DNA from 4 places in the Parabacteroides sp. CAG:2 genome. Region 1 is predicted to be linked to each of the others. Evidence: riboswitches for the same ligand, from Rfam matches in the RefSeq annotation. Region 1 holds a riboswitch; each other region holds the start of a gene.
What was found. A riboswitch is a leader RNA that binds a small molecule or an ion and turns the genes downstream of it on or off. The one in region 1 is predicted to bind cobalamin.

Region 2: it holds a riboswitch for cobalamin, as region 1 does, so the genes downstream of both, QVP94_RS11685 (sirohydrochlorin cobaltochelatase) here and QVP94_RS00010 (threonine/serine exporter family protein) in region 1, are expected to answer to the same signal.
Region 3: it holds a riboswitch for cobalamin, as region 1 does, so the genes downstream of both, QVP94_RS00660 (porin family protein) here and QVP94_RS00010 (threonine/serine exporter family protein) in region 1, are expected to answer to the same signal.
Region 4: it holds a riboswitch for cobalamin, as region 1 does, so the genes downstream of both, QVP94_RS10025 (TonB-dependent receptor plug domain-containing protein) here and QVP94_RS00010 (threonine/serine exporter family protein) in region 1, are expected to answer to the same signal.

What each region holds. Positions count from the first base shown of each region.
Region 1 covers NZ_FR885248.1:707-3,923, forward strand. Annotated here, with positions in the region: cobalamin riboswitch at 26-221, opposite strand; gene QVP94_RS00010 (threonine/serine exporter family protein) at 337-1,674, opposite strand; cobalamin riboswitch at 1,721-1,919, opposite strand; gene QVP94_RS00015 (DUF5074 domain-containing protein) at 1,931-3,217, opposite strand, start outside.
Region 2 covers NZ_FR885305.1:68,496-71,712, forward strand. Annotated here, with positions in the region: gene aspT (aspartate-alanine antiporter) at 1-1,343, opposite strand, end outside; cobalamin riboswitch at 1,429-1,626, shown strand; gene QVP94_RS11685 (sirohydrochlorin cobaltochelatase) at 1,755-2,672, shown strand; gene QVP94_RS11690 (TonB-dependent receptor) at 2,819-3,217, shown strand, end outside.
Region 3 covers NZ_FR885254.1:3,542-6,758, reverse strand. Annotated here, with positions in the region: gene scpA (methylmalonyl-CoA mutase) at 1-90, shown strand, start outside; gene coaW (type II pantothenate kinase) at 220-1,074, shown strand; cobalamin riboswitch at 1,094-1,296, shown strand; gene QVP94_RS00660 (porin family protein) at 1,589-2,197, shown strand; gene priA (replication restart helicase PriA) at 2,285-3,217, shown strand, end outside.
Region 4 covers NZ_FR885297.1:110,945-114,161, forward strand. Annotated here, with positions in the region: gene QVP94_RS10025 (TonB-dependent receptor plug domain-containing protein) at 4-2,007, opposite strand; cobalamin riboswitch at 2,046-2,250, opposite strand; gene QVP94_RS10030 (putative transporter) at 2,360-3,217, opposite strand, start outside.

The DNA of each region.
Region 1 (3,217 bases):
ATTCCCCAAAATCCCGGAAGAATCTATTCCTTATTTTTGTCTGGCAGGTTTCCTGACTAACCCGGAAAGCGACCTTCCCATCTTTAAAAAAGACAGTGGCATGAAGAAACTTTCCTCCTTATGGGTTTTACAGTAGCGGGCTCTGTTCCGGAATCTAACCGAAATTCCCTTTTATAGACTTGCGGAATGCAACATCTATCACCAAAACGTCACAAAAGTATAGTATTGATAGGGCTTTTTTTAATGAAATATGTTAAATATATTGAACGTGTTAAACAATTTGGCATATCCTTATGCGATAGTTTTTCCCGGACTAATCTTTATGGAAAAGTTTTTTCACCATTCAATGAACTTCCCTCTTTCCCGGCGCTTTTCCAGTTCCTCTTGTAAATGTCGTTGGCGATCTTTGGCGATGTAACGACGGGCGAAGATGTTCGGGACAGCTACACCGAGTGAGATACAAAGAATGATGAGTGCGGAATTGATCCCGTTGAAGAATGCGTTTGTGACCTCACCGATTACTCCATGCAGATTAATGAACGCTAATAAAGAACGATACATCAAGACTCCCGGGATCATGGGGATAACCGATGGGATGGTCAGCACATGATTGGGAACGTGGCACCAATGGACGGCTTTGACGGCAAGCACGCTGACTACGAAACTTCCCATGAACGAGCCGATTACGGGACCATATCCCAACTCGAAGTTTACGAAGTTACGGGTACATACGGCGATGATACCTCCTACGGCCACTACCCATAATAGCCGACGCTGGATGTTGAATATCATGGAGAAACCCATGGCCGAAATTGCTGCCGCTATTGCGTATATGTAGTACGGATCATGTGGAACCATACTCAATTCACTGAACTTATGATCTATCTCGACATCATTCATGACAAGTACCCGCATGGCGAACGCGATGCCGAAGGTCATGGCGGCTACCATCATGACCGTATTGGAGGCTCGGGTGATGCCGACCAGCAAATGATTGTCTAGCATATCATCCACGAAGTTGATCAAGGGTACGCCCGGCACGATAAACAAGGCGCAGGCTAATAATGGATGATAAGGTGTGTCGGATAGCCCGGAGAAGGAGGACGCATATGCCAAGCAGGTGGATACGAAAGCGGCCGCGGCGATACTCATATATACGTTAAGTCCAGCTTCGACACAGCGGGCCCGTACCCTAAACCCGACGAAAGCGCAAATGGAAGCGAATAGGAATGCCATCCAGTCGCATCCAAATAGCTTACAGAATCCTCCGCATGCGAATCCCGCTCCGATGGCTACGATATAAGGGGTATAATTCCGGGGTTGGTGAACGATCTTCTCCAGTTCTTCCTCATATTTATCCAAGGAATAATCTTGCTCGATCGCCCGCCATGAAAGCTTGCTTACCTGTGAGATTGCCGTCATATTGATTCCGTGCTTCTCGCATTTCTGGAATTTGGAGAAGGAATTTCGCTCATCGCTTACGTTCACCATGATCATGGTCCATCGGATATCGATATGCAGTTTCTCCTCGGGGATACCCATAAAGGCGGCAACTCGTTTCATGTTTCGCTCGATACGATTCGTGTCGGCGGCACTTTCCATCAACAATTTTCCCGTACGGAGCAAAAGATCCAATTTGCGCCGTAACAACAATACTTCCTTGTCTGTCATCATTTCTTTTAATTCTTATGTTGTACTCTATATCCTAGTCCACGAGGATATGAATCTTAAATGAATGGCAGGTCTTCTGACTAGCTCCCATCCTAATGCCTTCCCGACTACCTTGAGCCAGTGGCGAAAGTAGTATTAGAATGTTAAAGGAGTTTCACAGCAGCGGGACTGTTCCGGATTCTCACCGGATTCCCTTTTAATCCGTATGCCCGAATAGGCATTACGAAACCAATTCGGGCACAAAGGTAAGGAATTTTTTTTATTTCTTAATCATCCTTACGGTCTCTGTCTTCCCTCCGGTTATGATACGGATGAAATAGAGGCCTTGGGATAGATCGCTTACGTTGATGGATTCTCCGGGATTGATCGTGGATTTCCGGACCATTGTTCCGCGAGATGTATAGATCTCTATCTCCGCCGGGGTATCGATATTGATTTGTATCGAGTTAACCGCCGGGTTCGGATAGATTTTCAAGGTCGGCTGCGATAGCTCTTCTATGCTTGTCGGTGCTTCTTCGGTTGTTACGACCATGTTCTTGGTGACGATCTTTCCGTTCGAGTTGAAGCGGACGGTTATTGTAGCCTCCTGATATTCCTTGATATCTGAGGTTGTACTGATAATTAAGGAGTCATTACGAACGATCGCGTTAATCGGGCTGGAGGGAGTAACGGATGAGACTGATTTTACGATGGCGGCATCCATATTGTCCTCATCGGTCACCATATTGCCTAAAGCGAGTTTATAGACCGGCTTTTCCTCGGTTAATACGATAGAGGAAGGGAAATCGGAAGATATTACCGGTGCGGCGTTATCCGGGAAAACCGGGATAGCGGGGAACCAATAGTTTACGATCATCGAATATTCTTGTACCACTTCGCCTTTGTTATTTATACGAGCTAACATGTGCGTAGGATCTTGGAATTCATGATACAAGAAGGTGTATAGCTCGTCGGTTTTTGGGTTAAGGCGAAATCCGGTTCCGTACAAGCGCCAATCCCAGTCCAGTTTCCTAAGGTCGATCAATTGGAAGAATTGCTTCTTGTCGATATCATATCCGCAGATTTGGTAGCCGGTGAACCAGCTTCCTTCTTTGGGCTGTCCGTTCCAATAGATTTTATTTTCCTTGGCACTGGCGCAGAAACCGTCGGCGGTCCATGCGTACCAAGAGTTCGGAACGACACCGATGGTCTCGCTTAACGGGATCTTTACCGTGTCCACCTTAAAGGTATAGGGGTTCAAGTTTAGCATATATTCCAAGGCGGAACCATCCCCGGCCGTATTCTGGGTCATGCTGATCCAGAGCGTACCATCCTTGGATTGAACGATAGAGCCGAAACCTCGTTGAATCTCCTTCTCTTGCCCTTTTACGGTCTCTTTCTCGATCGGGGCGGCGATGGTACGGATAATTTTATCGGTTTTCGGGTCTATTATCAATAAACCATATTGTTGATGGACGGCAAAGACAAGGTCGTTGGCACGTACCATGGTACCGATCTGGGCATAATACAACTCACCGTATCCATCGGCGTTCGGATTTCCGGAACC
Region 2 (3,217 bases), on a different contig from region 1:
GAAGGCTCTGGAATACGCCCGAAGGTCGGATGCTTGGAACGAAGCCATCCAAAGACGAGTCCGGCTATCAAAGCGCCGCCACTCGTACTCAGGCTGATCGGGACACCTCCGAAATGAATCGCGAGCGAACCTAAAATTCCCCCTAAGAAAATACCGATACCCACGAAAATCAAATCGGTCTGATTGGTTGGGCGATCGGGATATCCTAAAGTCGTAGCCGCTTTATTTACCTCTGATTTCATACCCACCAATTCCAACATATCACCGGAATCTATCACCGTAGCGGCCAAGACCGGGATATTGATACCCGCACGCCTTACGGACTTGATGCTAACACCATGCATAAACGATTGATTGCGTAAATAGCAGATCTTTTTCCCCACGTATTCCTTATGGATCACTAGTACGGGTAACGTCTCTGCCGGAAAATCGAGCAATTCAATGTCATTGACCTCGTCGCCAATCCAGTTCTCCTCTCCGATCACGAATTCCCGGCGACCGCTTAGGACAACCTCATTTCCGGTATGTAAAACCAAATCCGGTTTAACATTGGTTACTACATTATTAATACGGACACGCTCCACGAACAAATGCCGTCCCAATTGGTCTAAATACACCTCCAACTGCTTTACGCTTTTGCCATCCTTGAACCATTCATTACTAATCTTATAGGCCCGGAAAGTTACCGGACGGGCGGCAGGCATAAAGCCCGGTTGCTCGCTCTCGTCGTTATTTCCCATTTTAGCCTCTAGCTCTTTACAGGCTTTTTTCACGTAGTCGAGTCCTCCTAAAAGACGTGGCCCGATATCACTCACTAACCATGCGGATCCTGCCGTACCGAAAATATAAGTTACCGCATAGGCCACGGGCATTACATTTACCATAGCGCTTTTATCCGTATCGCTAATATTCATCTGTCCGATCGTATCTTCGGCAACTCCTAATACTGCCGACATCGTCTGGGAGCCCGCCAATAATCCTGCGGCCTCGCCTGCGTTATATCCCATAAGTTTCGCTAACAAAAAAGGAGCGATCAAACAAAATATACACATGACGGCGGCGAAAAGCATTTGAGGAAGACCTTCCTTTTTCAATCCCCGGAAGAACTGTGGCCCAACGCTATATCCTACAGCGAAGAGGAACATCAAGAAAAAGACGGACTTTAACGGTCCGCTTATATCGATTTTCAATTGCCCGATCAATACACCGACCAATAATACGCTGGTAACCGTTCCCAGCGTGAACTTCTTTATCTTAAACTTGCCAATCCAGAAACCGAGAGCTAAGGTTATGAAAATAGCTAGCTCCGGATAATGTTGAAGTAAATTAGTTATCCATTCCATATCTATTTATTTGATGTTAAACAAAAAAGATGCTATTGAAACAGGGATTCTTTGAAAGATGTTGTTACTTTTCGGGATTATTTATATAAATTTGCGACCGCTTAGGTGATAGAGTTTGTCTACCGACAACTCTATAAAAGGGAATCCGGTTAGAATCCGGAACAGTGCCCGCTACTGTGAAGCTCTTGAAAAGGAAAGCGTTCTGCTATGCCACTGTCTTAAGAAAGATGGGAAGGTTGCTTTCCGAGCCAGTCAGGAAACCTGCCAAGCGAAGTAATGATTAATTCCTCCCGGGGTCAGGAGCAATTAAGAGGATAGAAATATCACCTATATCCAAAAGATGTTGGAGACGGAATAATACGTTGTCTCCGTGGGATTGATATGTAATCTAATTATTAATATATTCATATGATGAGGAAACACTTACTATCTTTCTTCCTGCTGGTCATCAGCCTAGTTTGTCGTGCGCACGATGGCGAGAATTTTGTAGCATCCGATTTATTCGCCTCTTTACAACCGGGCGATAAGGCCGCTTTATTGATGGTACATTTTGGAACAACCCATGATGATACCCGTGCCTTGACAATCGACGCGATCAATCAAAAAGCGAAAGAAGCTTTCAAAGATGTTGAGTTGCGTGAGGCATGGACTTCTCGCATTGTAATGCGCCGCTTAAAAGCTCGTGGCGTAGAGAAACTGAACCCGATCGAGGCCTTGGAAAAATTAAAGACTGATGGTTATACACATGTCTTGATCCAATCCACGAATATAATCGAAGGTATCGAGATGGAATCCTTACGTAAGGATGTTGCCACCATGAAATCTTCTTTCAAGGAGATTCGTATCGGTAATCCTTTATTGTATACACCGGAGGATTATGAGGCGGTAATCGTCGCTATCACAAAAAATGGGGCGAAAGAAGGCGCTACTTTATTGGTAGGCCATGGCACTTATACTCCGGCGACGGCTCAATATGCCATGTTGGATTATATGTTGAAGGAGAAGGGATTCAAGGATTATTCCGTAGGAACCATCGAGGGCTATCCTACTTTTGATACGATGGTAGCCCAAGTAAAGGCCAATGGAACGAAGAAAGTCTTGTTGATGCCATTTATGTTTGTCGCCGGAGACCATGCGAAAAACGATATCGCCGGTGATTGGAAAGAGGAACTGGAAAAGAAAGGCTACGAGGTAAGCGTATTTATGGAAGGTCTGGGACAGAATCCGGATATTCAGAAGATCTTCATCGAACATGCCCGTTTCATGGCTAAACATAAGATGATCGATATCGTTGATAAGAAGAAAGCTTATGCGGTAGAGAAGGACTAAAAAAGTTCTCCAAATCTATGTTTTATTCCTTTCGGAAGAAAAAGTAATTCCTTCCGAAAGAAACTAAATTTTCATTCGAAGGAAAATGGAATTTCTTTCGAAAGGGATTTCACATGCATACAATAAACAGTTATAATGCTAAATATATGAAAAGAGTTTTGACAATCTTACCGTTGACAGCCTTATGTATCAGTACGATGCAGGCACAACACAAGAATGAGTACACGAATTTCGCCGATACGACATTCAATATTCAAGAAGTCGTAGCGACCGCCGCACGCAAGCCACGTCCACAAATCACGAAGTTGGACGTACCTATGAAATATCTTCCTATTTCAATTAATAGCATTACGGCGAGTAGTCTGGAGTTGCGAGGTATCCGTAATATCCAAGATGCGGTACGCTTTATGCCGGGCGTACGATTCCAGACATCTTATGGCGCATTTCAACAATTGTCGATCCGTGGTTTCGATCATTCTATCATGATGATAGACGGTATCCGCGATGAACGTTCGGCAATAAACAACTCTTATCCCGTACCCGAT
Region 3 (3,217 bases), on a different contig from region 1:
TATAAGGCTGGCGTTGCCGCTATCTTTGGCCCGGGTACTTCCGTATCGAAGGCAGCTTGCCAGATCCTTGAGATCTTGTTAGGCGAATAAATGGAGTTTAGACCTTACGGTTTTTAAATAAAGAGAGGCTGGACAATTGATTTTGTCCGGCCTTTTTTAGTATTATATGCGGGTTTATGTACTTTTGTAGCGATTATTCAATTAAAAAGGGAAAGAATCATGGGAATCGTTATAGGTATAGATGTGGGAGGTAGCACGACCAAGATCGTCGGCGTGGAGGATAAGAAGATCAAGAACCCGATGTTCGTGAAAGCTACCGATCCGGTAACCTCTTTATTCGGGGCCTTCGGTAAATATATTTATGATAATAACATCTCGCTCTCGAATATAGAGAAAGTGATCTTGACGGGTGTAGGTAGCGCCTATATCGATCAACCTTTATATGGCTTACCAACCGCGAAGACGGATGAGTTCCTCGCAAATGGGCTAGGGGCGCAGTATAATACGGGACTGGATAGCCTGTTGGTGGTCAGCATGGGAACGGGTACCTCTTTTGTCAAGGTACAAGGCTCCACGGTCGAGCATATCGGGGGATTGGGTATCGGTGGCGGAACCATCCTCGGCTTGTCTAAGCTATTATTGAAAACGCATGACTTTCACCAAATAGCGTCTTTGGCTGAGCATGGTTCCCTGAATGATATCGACTTGCATATCCGGGATATTACGCCACATCCGCTACCCGGCCTGCCGCTGGACGTGACAGCCTCTATTTTCGGAAAAGCGGACGCGAACGCTAAGGTTGAGGATATCGCTCTCGGTATCGTTCATATGGTCTTGCAGACCATCGGGCAAGGAGCTGTTTTCGCCTCGTTAAATGGCGATATCAAGAATATCGTATTGATCGGTAACTTGACTCGCTTGCCACAATGCCCGGATATTTTCCCCCGTCTGGAGGAGATGTGCGATGTCCATTTCAAGATACCGGAGTATGCCGAGTATCGCACGGCTATCGGGGCGGCTTTATGCTATATCAGGAACCGGGAATATAAGGATATTTTTTGTGGAAAGTGTTAGGCTACATCAAAACTTTATGTATCTTTGCTACATGCTTTGTTCCCTTTCGGCAATCGCCGGATAGGGATTAAAAGGGAATCGGGTGAGAATCCCGGACAGTCCCGCTGCTGTAAGCTTCATAAACGGGTTGAGCAATACTGTTGCCACTGTTCATTCAAGTGAATGGGAAGGCGCTTAAGACCGGAAGTAAGTCAGAAGACCTGCAAGGCGTGTATATTTTCGACGGCTTCGAGGAAAGGCCGGAAGAGAACGCAAGAACCGTATCCGGTTTTTACTATTCTTTATCCAAGGTTTTCTTATCAAGTCGTCTCATGGTTTCGGATAATTATTTTGCCATAATAATTAGGGAAAGAAGCATGAATCTGACCGACGGGATGAGCTCCGTGTGTAAGATGCATGCTTTCTTTGCGTTTAAAGGACTGGGGTATTCCGTGAACACTCTATAGAGAATATTTGTTTATTATTAGAAAAGTGCGTTTATTTGCAACGAGTAATTAACAAAAGAAGTATGAATATGAAGAAAATTGTGGGACTTGTTATGGTTGCCTTGCTAGCGTTGATGGCGCTTCCGGCGAACGCTCAGCTTAAATTCGGTATCAAGGGAGGTGTGAATATATCGTCTGTTCATTTCAACTCGGACGTGTTGAAAGCGGATAACGTCACCGGCTTCCAAGTGGGTCCGATGATCGAGACGACCTTACCGTTGGTGGGTGTCGGGATCGATGCGGCAGTGTTGTATTCGCAAAAGGGTTTGGAAACGACCTCGGCTGGCGGGGTGAAGACTTCGATGAAGACGGATTATATCGATGTTCCGGTCAACTTGAAATGGAAATTCGGCTTACCGATCGTCAAGGCGTATCTGGCAGCCGGTCCGTATATCGGTTTCCGTGTAGGCGGTGATAAGTTTTGGGATATCCCGGGTTCCGTAGCGGATCAGGTGAAGGCGAAGAATTTCAGCGCAGGTCTTAACTTCGGTGCCGGCGTGGAACTGATCAGTCACTTGCAGGTGGGTTTCAATTATGGTCTGGGACTGACTGATAACTATAGTATTGAGAAGGTGAACCTCTCCGACGGTGCCGGAAAGAACCGTGGATGGTCTATCACGGCAGCGATCTTGTTCTAAATAGGTGAAAATAAAATGAGAGAGGCTGGGCTTTAGAAGTCCGGCCTTTTTTGTTATTTTTGGGCTCGTAATGAAACACCTGTTTGAATGAAATACGCGGACGTCATACTTCCCCTTCCTTTGGAGAATAGCTATACCTATCGGATACCCGAAGATCTGAAAAGCGCCGTGACTCCCGGTTGCCGGGTGATCGTGCATTTCGGGAAGAAACGATATTATACGGCCATCGTCATGGAGGTACACGACCGGGAACCGGTATCCGATTTTGAGACGAAGGAGATCTACGCTTTGCTGGATGCCACGCCGGTGCTCCGCCGTCCGCAACTCCGTTTCTGGAAATGGATATCTTCTTATTATATATGTAAGCTGGGCGACGTGTATAAGGCGGCCTTGCCTTCCGGCTTAAAGTTGGAAAGCGAGACGGCGGTTACTTATAATGAGGATTTCGAGGCCACCGCCCCCTTGCGCCCGAACGAGCAAGCGGTACTGGATGCTTTTAGCGGGGTTTTGAAATTGACGATCTCGGAGTTGGAGAAGAAGACCGGTCTTCGAAATGTTGTCCCGATCGTCTCTTCCTTGATGGTGAAAGGGGCGGTTGAGGTGAGCGAGGAGCTAAAGCGAGGATTCGTTCCCAAGACACAGGCGTTTATCCGTTTGGCCGAGGCTTACCGGGATGAGACGAAATTACAGGCGGTGTTCGAGGATTTGAAACGAGCGAAGAAGCAAGAGCTTCTGCTGGTCAGCTTCTTGGATTTAAGCCATACCTTGAATCCCGCTTTATCGAAGGAGCTTTCCAAGAAAGAGCTATTGGAACGCAGTGGTTATACCTCTGCGGTATTGGAGGGTCTGCTGAAACGGGGTATCTTGGAGAGTTACGAGAAAGAGGTGGGTCGTTTGCAAGTATCCGTCTGCCGCTTGCAAGAGCCGAATCCGCTCAGTCCGGCGCAAGAGAAAGCCTATGGAGAGATCCATGAGACTTTCAAGACGAAGGAGGTCTGCCTGCTTCATGGCGTGACTTCC
Region 4 (3,217 bases), on a different contig from region 1:
TTACTAATAGGATAAACAAATACTTAAACGCCAAGAACGGCCCGGCATGGGATAATACTGAATAACATCATAATTCACGTTCGCAAGATTTAACAATTCACCTTGCAAACGCAAACCGAAATATCGAAAACGAAAATCTCGATTTATAGAAATACTCTGTTCTATATAAGAATCAATCCTGTTCCGATCTATATTTTGCGGCAATGCATAACGATCACCAACCGCAGTCAGTATATAAGAGACATTTACCCATGGATTTTCCAAGGTTACGGAAACCGTGCCAGAATGACGAGGTGTATAAGGAATCTGATCCTTATAATTCTTAGCTTCCGGATCTGTCACATCAACCGCGTATTGAAAAGAATAAGTGGAAGCCAAAAGCAAGCTCATTCGTAAGGGCAATCGGAATTGTGTAGATAAATTTACATCTACCCCTTTAATATCCACTTCGCCCATATTCATCATCTTCCAAACATACATGGTAGGTAAAGCCACGATCTTATCTTTCACCGTATTATAATATCCATCCGCCGAAATACTGAAATGCCGCAGCCAATCCCCACAGGAAGAACTCCATGTTACCCCTACATTATATTGGGAAGTTTCTTCCGGTTTCAAATTTGTATTTCCCATACGGAGGTAATACAAGTCCGTAAATGTAGGAACCCGGAATATATCTTTGTAAGAGGCACGTATCCGCAAAGTACTTTCCGAGAATGGCCGCCAAGACAAACTTACAGCCGGGGATAAACGCCTCTTATCATCCGGTTTTTCCCCTTGCTCCACTTTATCAGTGATATATGTTCCCAATAAACTAGCGGTAGCCGTGAATCGACTGTTCTTATATTGCACCGCTAGTACTGATTGAGAGGCCATTCGCTTTGGATTAGGGCCGTTCACAAAATTATTGTCCAGCATAGAGCGAGTTAAATCCGTAGTCAACGTCGCCGATACATACTTTATAGGAGTATACAGCAAACCTACAGAGCCATAATACTCATTCTGTGTATTCAAATCGACTTGTTCGCCCGCAGCATATTTATCATTTATATCTAAATAACGAGTAAAAGCATAATTATACTTAGCCATGGCCCGTAGCGTAAATTTCTCATTAAGAACATTCTTATACCCCGATTGCACGAAAAAGTTATTATCCCATAATCGTTCAGAAGTGTTCTTGTTATATAAATTAACAGAACCGGGAAGCCCCCGCTCCGAATCAAAATAGTACGCCTTAAAGGAAAGTTCGCCTCCCCTTCCAAAATCGCCGAATAGATTACCTTCCAAATGGTAAGCATGGATATCGCTATTTCTACGCTTCTCTCTCGTCTCCAATTCCCCATTAATCAATGTATAGGGATATTGCCCATCCGCACGCACGAAATCACCATGTAAGGATGCGCTCCAACGCTTTCCTAATTTTTGATCATAATGCAGCACGGGATTAAAAAGCCCGAAGGAACCTCCCTTAACCTTAAGATAAGTATGAAACGATTTGTCTTTAAACGTGGGCTTTCCGGTTTGTATATTCAAGGCTCCTGCCGAGGCATACACCCTTGCCGTTTGGAAGATGTCATCCGATTGTCCGATCGATAAGGAAACCATCTCCACGTTATCCAACGAGAAACGGCTGATATCGACTTGCCCGCTTTGCGCATCCGTAATCGTCACCCCATCGTAACTGACGGCGGTATGCTTCGCTCCCAAGCTACGTACCGAGACCGTTTTCAATCCTCCGATCCCCCCATAATCCTGTACTGTAACTCCCGAGAAGCGTTTCACGGCCTCGGATAGGTCTTGTACTCCCAAGCGATCGATTCCCGCCCGGTCCATAATTTGCAAAGGCGTACCTTCACGGGTGACCGACGGACGTACCTTCTCCACTACTTCCACCCCGGAAAGCTCGTGATAGGCCGTCGTATCGATCTGTTGACCGAAAGCGACACCCAAAGAAAATAACCATACGCTAAAAACGCACAGACATCTTATAAGATATAAATCTCGCATAATAATTCTTAGGTTTACCAACGTCTTCACCCGAAACGTCGCATAACAAAATCATGGCAGGTTTTCTGGCTCGTCCACCCTCTGTCGGCTACCTTCCCGCCTATCCGATAGGCAGTGGCAACAAGATTTGCCGGGGCTCCAAGGACTTACAGCTACGGGTACAGCTCCGGACTCGCACCGGATTCCCTTTTACTGATTATTATCGGAATCGATAACATCTACACCTTGATTGGCCGCAAAGATACATGTTTACTTTTTGATTAGCAACAAAAAAGCCCCCCGGCGAATCACTTCGGCGGAAGGCTAGGGAGTTTACACTTTTCTAAACATTACTAACAACAAAATATTTATTCTATGTATAAAAGAATAATATCATTAACTGTGCGGTCAACACACGCAAAAACATGGTCAATGGATAAACCGTCGCATATCCAACCGCCGGCGCATCATTTCCTGCCGCCATATTGGAATAGGCTAACGCAGGAGGATCGGTCGTACTTCCCGCAATCAATCCCATCAACGTAAAATAATTCAGTTTATAAAAATACCTTCCCACACAACCGATAATCAGTAGAGGCAATAACGTTATTATAAAACCATAACCGATCCAAGCTACACCACCCTTATTGACTATCGTATCGACAAAACCTTCACCCGCACTCAATCCCACGCAGGCGAGAAACAACGTGATTCCTAATTCCCTCAATAGTAAATTAGAACTTTGCGTGGTATAAGTAACCAATTTATAACGATAACCGAACCGGCTTATCAATATCGCAACGATCAACGGACCTCCCGCTAATCCTAATTTCACCGGTTGAGGAATACCCGGAAAACTAATAGGAAGACTTCCCACGATAATACCCAAAACTATACCAACAAAAATAGTCACCAAATTAGGTTCATTCAAGCGTTTCATTGAATTACCCAGCGTCTCGGCAACTTTCTCCACCGCCAATTCACTACCGACCACTGTCACCCGGTCGCCTATTTGCAAGACCAGATTAGGAGTAGCTACCAACTCCAGCCCCGCACGATTGATCCGAGTCACGTTAATTCCATGTAAACGGCGTAACTGCAAAGCCCCTAATTGCTTACCGTTGATTTCAGACCGGGTAACCAAAATACGCCGGCTGATAAACTGGCTTTCCGCCGGAATCCATTGCTTACGATCCATCTGTATTTCTTGACCGATAAAAGTCTTTATCGC